Regions from separate parts of the Streptomyces sp. NPDC045956 genome, predicted to be linked through region 2. Evidence: riboswitches for the same ligand, from Rfam matches in the RefSeq annotation. Region 2 holds a riboswitch; the other holds the start of a gene.
What was found. Region 2 has a riboswitch for S-adenosylmethionine ahead of thrC (threonine synthase). Riboswitches for the same ligand answer to the same signal wherever they lie in the genome.

Region 1: linked by a shared signal. The riboswitch ahead of AC07FV_RS03905 (aminotransferase class V-fold PLP-dependent enzyme) and the one ahead of thrC (threonine synthase) in region 2 are both predicted to bind S-adenosylmethionine.

The regions. Positions count from the first base shown of each region.
Region 1 is NZ_JBWKKZ010000001.1:887,238-890,637, forward strand. It holds gene qcrB (cytochrome bc1 complex cytochrome b subunit) at 1-63, shown strand, start outside; gene trpD (anthranilate phosphoribosyltransferase) at 195-1,259, shown strand; SAM riboswitch class IV at 1,339-1,455, shown strand; gene AC07FV_RS03905 (aminotransferase class V-fold PLP-dependent enzyme) at 1,600-2,970, shown strand; gene AC07FV_RS03910 (glycerate kinase) at 2,907-3,400, opposite strand, start outside.
Region 2 is NZ_JBWKKZ010000011.1:147,205-150,604, forward strand. It holds gene AC07FV_RS27005 (glucosyl-3-phosphoglycerate synthase) at 26-970, opposite strand; SAM riboswitch class I at 1,109-1,256, shown strand; gene thrC (threonine synthase) at 1,274-2,575, shown strand; gene AC07FV_RS27015 (MoaD/ThiS family protein) at 2,572-2,847, shown strand; gene AC07FV_RS27020 (cold-shock protein) at 3,287-3,400, shown strand, end outside.

The DNA of each region.
Region 1 (3,400 bases), on a different contig from region 2:
CAGATTCCGAAGCCGACCGTCGAGGAGTACAAGGAGATCACGAGCGGCCACGGCCACCACTGACCCTCCAGCGTCGCCACACCACGGTCGAAGGGCCCCGTCCGTTCCGCGGACGGGGCCCTTCGCCGTGCCCGGGGCTGGATAGGGTGGGAGGGCACTTCCTTTCCGCAGTACACACGACACAGGAGCGGCTCATGAGCGCTGTGACCCCCGCTGGAGGCGACAACGCGGCGGGCCGCTCCTGGCCCGCCCTGCTGAACGGGCTGCTTGACGGCCAGGACCTGTCCGCGGACGACACCGCCTGGGCGCTGGACGTGATCATGCGGGGCGAGGCGACCGACGCGCAGATCGCCGGCTTCGCGGTGGCCCTCAGGTCCAAGGGCGAGACCGTCGAGGAGATCTCCGGCCTGGTCCGCACCATGTACGCCCACGCCAACGTGATCGAGGTGCCGGGCGAGACGGTCGACATCGTCGGCACCGGCGGCGACGGCGCCAAGACGGTCAACATCTCCACCATGTCGGCGATCGTCGTGGCAGGCACGGGCGCGAAGGTCGTCAAGCACGGCAACCGGGCGGCCTCCTCGGCGTCCGGCGCCTCCGACGTCCTGGAGAAGCTCGGGGTGAACCTGGAGCTGACGCCGAAGCGGGTGGCGGAGGTCGCCGAGGAGGCCGGCATCACCTTCTGCTTCGCCGTGAAGTTCCACCCCGCCCTGCGCCACGTGGCGGCGGCCCGCGGCCAGCTGGGCATCCGCACGGTGTTCAACTTCCTGGGCCCGCTGACCAACCCCGCCCGGGTCACGTCCCAGGCGATCGGGGTGGCCCACGCCCGGATGGCGCCGATCATCGCCGGCGTCTTCGCCGAACGCGGCCACTCGTCCCTGGTCTTCCGCGGCGACGACGGCCTCGACGAGCTGACCACCACCGCCACCTCCCGGGTCTGGGTCGTGCGGGACGGCCGGGTGAGCGAGGAGACCTTCGACCCGCGCGACGTCGGCCTCGACCTGGTGCCGGTCGAGGCGCTGCGCGGCGCCGACGCCTCCTACAACGCCGACGTCGCCCGCCGCCTGCTGAACGGCGAGACGGGCCCGGTGCGGGACGCGGTCCTGCTGAACTCGGCGGCGGCCCTGGTGGCCCTGGAGCCGGGTGACGCACCGCTGACCGCGCGGATCCGGGCCGGCATGGACCGGGCCGCCGAGGCGATCGACTCCGGTGCCGCACGCCGCGCGCTGGAGCGCTGGGTGGCCGCGAGCAACGCGTAGCCGCCTACGGTGTGACGTGCGTCCCGCGATCCGGACTCGGGTTGCGGGGCGCCGATCACTTCCCCTAGGTTTTTCGACAGGTCATGAGTGACAGTCATGAGGCCCCGGCCGACTGTCCGGCAACCCTCCGTCCGTGGCGGGGTGCCCCGGGTGAAGACCGGGCCGTGGACAGCAAGGTCCTCGGCAAGCGCGGACCCCTCGCGGAACCAGGGGTCCTGGGTCGTCCGAGGGAGTCTCCCGTGAACCAGCGAATGCGATAGGGCCGCAGAGCCCCGCCTCCGCACACTCACCTTCTTCTTCGCAGCGCGTCCGACCGCGCCGGCCCTCACGGGAGTCCGCCATGTCCGTACCCACCGCTGTCGCCACCCCGCTGCCCGTGCTGGGCCGGGACGTCACCGTTCCGCTCGTCACCGGCGGTGAGGTCACCTACGCCGCGCTCGACTACGCCGCCAGCGCCCCCGCGCTCCAGCGGGTCTGGGACGACGTGGCGGCCTACGCCCCGTACTACGGCAGCGTGCACCGGGGCGCCGGGTACCTGTCGCAGCTCTCGACCGACCTGTTCGAGAACGCCCGCGCGACCGTCGCCGGCTTCCTCGGCTGCCGGGACACCGACCAGGTCGTCTTCACCCGGTCCACCACCGACTCCCTCAACCTGCTCGCCGCCGCGCTGCCGGCCGGCTGCCGGGTCTTCGTCTTCGAGACCGAGCACCACGCCTCGCTGCTGCCCTGGAGGGACGCGGACGTGACGTACCTCGACGCCCCGCGCACCCCGGCCGAGGCCGTCGAGACCCTGGAGCGCGCCCTCGCCGCCCGCGAGCCGTACGGGCCCGCCCTGGTCTGCGTCACCGGCGCCTCCAACGTCACCGGCGAGCTGTGGCCGGTGCGTGAACTGGCCGCCGCCGCCCACGCGCACGGCGCCCGGATCGTGCTGGACGCCGCCCAGCTCGCCCCGCACCACCCCGTCTCGGTGGCCGACCTCGACGTCGACTGGGTCGCCTTCTCCGGGCACAAGCTGTACGCCCCCTTCGGCACCGGCGTGCTGGCGGGGCGTGCCGACTGGCTGCGCGAGGCCGAGCCGTACCTGGCCGGCGGCGGCGCCAGCCGCAGCGTCTCCCGGCGCGCCGACGGCGGCGTGGACGTCCAGTGGCACGACAGCGCCGCCCGCCACGAGGCCGGGTCGCCCAACGTCATCGGCGCCTACGCCGTCGCCGCCGCCTGCAAGGCGCTGGAGGAGGCCGGGTTCGACACGCTGGTCGCCCGCGAGCAGTACCTCCTGGGCAAGGTGCGCGAGGGCCTCGCCGAGGTGCCCCAGGTGCGTGTGCTGTCCCTCTTCGGCGACGACGCGCCCCGGGTCGGCGTGCTCTCCTTCGTCGTCGAGGGGTGGAACAGCTCGCACTTCGCCGCCGCGCTCTCCGCCGAGTACGGCATCGGCGTGCGCGACGGCCTGTTCTGCGCCCACCCCCTGGTCCGCACCCTGCTGGGCAGCGACCCGCAGACGCAGGGCGAGTGCGGTGCCCCGGAAGCCGCGCCCGGGGAGAAGTCCCTCAACGCCATCCGGGTGAGCTTCGGCGCGGGCACGCCGGACGAGCACGTCGAGCGCTTCGTGAACGCCGTCAAGGAGCTGGTGAGCGACGGCGCCCGCTGGAACTACCGCACCGAGGACGGGCGGTGCGTCCCCGACACCACCTCCGCCGAGGTGCCGGCGGCCTGAGCGGTCCGGCCCGCCGGCAGCCGCGACCCCAGCAGGATCATCCGCAGCGCCCGCTCCGTGGCGTCCGTGAGGAGTTCGGCGGCGCGCAGCAGTGCGTCGGCCAGCGCCATCGGGGCCGGCATGATCCCGTGGCAGGCGTCCACCCCCGGCACCTCGTGGGCGCCCTCGCCGAGCGTGCCGGCCAGGGCGAGGACGGGACGGCCGGAGAGCTTGGCACGCCGGGCCACCTCCGCGGGGACCTTGCCGCGCGGTGTCTGGTGGTCCAGGGCGCCCTCGGCGGTGAGCACCAGGTCGGCGCGGGCGAGGCGGGCGTCCAGGTCGACGTGGTCCAGCAGCACCTCGAAGCGGGGCAGCAGCCGGGCGCCGACGGCGGCCAGCCCCGCGCCCAGCCCGCCGGAGGCGCCGGTGCCGGGGCCGGTGCGCAGGTCGG
Region 2 (3,400 bases):
CCTTCGGCGCGCGTGCGGCCGAGATTCACGCCACCCTCCGGGCCGCGTACTCCGCGATCTCCGTCATGGGGGGCCGTTCCTCCGTGTCCACGGTGTACGTGCGCGGCTCGAAACCGGCGGGGCCCCGCTCGAACTGGGTGAGGGCCGGCCGGACCAGGTGGCCGCGGGCCAGCCGGAGCTGGGCGGTGCGGTAGATCGCGGCGGACATCCGGCCCAGGGCCTGGCCGTCCTGGTGGCGGTGGAGGCGGACCCCGACGTCGACCTGCGCCAGGCCGTCCAGGCCCACCAGGTGCAGGGCGTCGACCAGCATGCCCAGCTCGACGCCGTACCCGACGGGGAAGGGCAGCCGTTCGAGCAGCGAGCGGCGGGCCGCGTACTCGCCGCCCAGCGGCTGCACGAAGCCGGCCAGCCGCGGCCAGTGCATGTTGAGCAGCGGGCGGGCCATCAGCTCGGTGACCCGGCCGCCCTGCCCGGGAGCCGCGCCGAGCGGACGGTCGTACATGGCCTTGACGAGGTGCACGTCCGGGTCGGTGAGCAGCGGGCCCACGATCCCGGAGACGAAGTCGGCCGAGAACTCCCGCAGGTCGGCGTCGACGAAGCAGACGAGGTCGCCCCTGGTGACCAGCAGCGAGCGCCACAGCACCTCGCCCTTGCCGGGGACGGCCGGGATGCGGGGGAGGATCGCGTCGCGGTGCACGACCCGGGCGCCCGCCGCCGCGGCCACCGCCGACGTGCGGTCGCGCGACCCGGAGTCCACGACCACGACCTCGTCGACGAGCGGGTCCCGCCCCATCAGCTCCCGGCGGATCGTCGTGACGATGTCGCCGACCGTCGCCTCCTCGTCCAGGGCGGGGAGCACCACGCTCACCGTCTGTCCGGTGGTGTGCTTGGCGGTCAGCAGCTGCCGGCGGGGCCGGTCCGTCACGGACCAGGAGCGTGCGCCCAGCCAGCGCTCGACTTCTTCCAGCACGGTCGGTGGCTCCTCTGTGATCCATCTCGCGGTACGGACGACTGTCTCAACCGCCCTGGCCTTCGGTTACAGTCTTGAACAACGCGTGGGGCCACCGCATGCCGGGGTCGCCGCGCGCACCGCACAACAATCGAATACCGCTCATCCAGAGGGGCAGAGGGATACGGCCCGTTGAAGCCCCGGCAACCCTCCAGTCGGTTCTTGTCACGCAGACGTGGCGAGGCTCCCGGCTAGGGAAGGTGCCAAATCCGTCTCGCGGCGAGATGCGTCGTGAGGAAGATGAGGAGAAAGGGCCTCGCCTCCATGGCTGTGCAGACCGCCGAAAGCACCACCACCCCCTCCGCCGCCCCCGCCGGCTCCGTCGATCTGGGCCCCGCCGCGGCGCTCTCCTGTCGCGAGTGCGGCCACCGCGTGCCGCTCGGCCCGGTCTTCGCCTGCGAGGAGTGTTTCGGCCCGCTGGAGATCGCCTACGACTTCTCGGCCTACGACACCGAGGAGCTGCGGAAGCGCATCGAGGCGGGCCCCGCGAACATCTGGCGTTACGCCCCGCTGCTGCCCGTCCCCGCCGACGTGGCCGACAAGCCGAACATCAACCCGGGCTGGACCAAGCTCGTCAAGGCCGACAACCTCGCCCGCGAGCTGGGCGTCACCGGCGGTCTCTACGTCAAGGACGACTCCGGCAACCCGACGCACTCCTTCAAGGACCGCGTCGTCGCCCAGGCCATCGAGGCCGCCCGCGCCTTCGGCTTCACCACCCTCTCCTGCTCCTCCACCGGCAACCTCGCGGGTGCCGTCGGCGCCGCCGCCGCCCGCGCCGGCTTCCGGTCCTGCGTGTTCATCCCGCACGACCTGGAGCAGGGCAAGGTCGTCATGGCCGCCGTCTACGGCGGAGAGCTCGTCGGCATCGAGGGCAACTACGACGACGTGAACCGCTTCTGCTCCGAGCTGATCGGCGACCCGGCGGGCGAGGGCTGGGGCTTCGTCAACGTCAACCTGCGGCCGTACTACGCCGAGGGCTCCAAGACGCTGGCGTACGAGATCTGCGAGCAGCTCGGCTGGCGGCTGCCCGACCAGCTCGTGGTCCCGATCGCCTCCGGCTCCCAGCTCACGAAGATCGACAAGGGTCTCCAGGAGCTGATCAGGCTCGGTCTCGTCGAGGACCGGCCGTACAGGATCTTCGGTGCCCAGGCCGCCGGCTGCTCGCCGGTGTCCACCGCCTACAAGGCCGGCCACGACGTCGTACGCCCGCAGAAGCCGGACACCATCGCCAAGTCCCTCGCGATCGGCAACCCGGCCGACGGGCCGTACGTGCTGGACATCGCGCGCCGCACCGGCGGTGCCGTCGAGGACGTGACGGACGAGCAGGTCGTCGACGCCATCAAGCTGCTCGCCCGCACCGAGGGCATCTTCGCGGAGACGGCGGGCGGCGTGACGGTCGGCGTCACCAGGAAGCTGATCGAGGACGGCGTCCTGGACCCGTCGCTCACCACCGTCGTCCTCAACACCGGCGACGGCCTGAAGACGCTGGACGCGGTGGCCGGCACCGGACTCACCACCACCATCCGCCCGAACCTGGACTCCTTCCGAGAGGCTGGCCTCGCATGAGCGTGACCGTTCGCATCCCCACCATCCTGCGCACCTACACCGGTGGAAAGGCCGAGGTCGCCGCCGACGGTACGAACCTCGGTGAGGTCATCGCCGACCTGGAGAAGAACCACACGGGCATCGCCGCCCGCGTCCTGGACGACCAGGGCAAGCTGCGCCGCTTCGTCAACGTCTACGTCAACGACGACGACGTCCGCTTCGAGCAGGGCCTGGAGACCGCCACCCCCGACGGCGCGGGCGTCTCCATCATCCCGGCGGTCGCCGGCGGCTGACCCGCCCCCGCCGTTACCATCGGTAATTGAGGTGACGCAGCGTTCATCGAATTGCCCCCTCCGTGAGAGAAGCGGAGGGGGCAATTCCATGGGATTGAGCGCGGTAGGGTTGGGGAACGCGCTCCCGATCGAAAGATCGGGAATCTCGAATTCCTGCCCGGCGCCCGACAAGATGTAGCCAAAGTGTGGGCGTATTTCGCGGCTTTTGTGCCCTTTGCGTGCCCCGACTTGACCCGAATTCAGGCGAATTCTCGCCACATTGCGGACCGGGTGCGTCCGGATTTCTCGTCCGATTGACCTGTTGCAGACGGCAGTTGGACAGATACATTCAGCCGCGGTCGACGCGTTCCGGCGCACGCCCCCAGTCGTGGGGGGCGAGGTCTGACCCGGGTCCGCGAAGTGCGGATCTGTGCAAGGGCCAGTAATAGGGGAGTTAGGCATGGCTCAGGGCACCGTCAAGTGGTTCAACGCGGAGAAGGGGTACGGCTTCATCGCGGTCGACGGTGGTGCGGATGTTTTCGTCCACTACAGCGCGATTCAGATGGACGGCTAC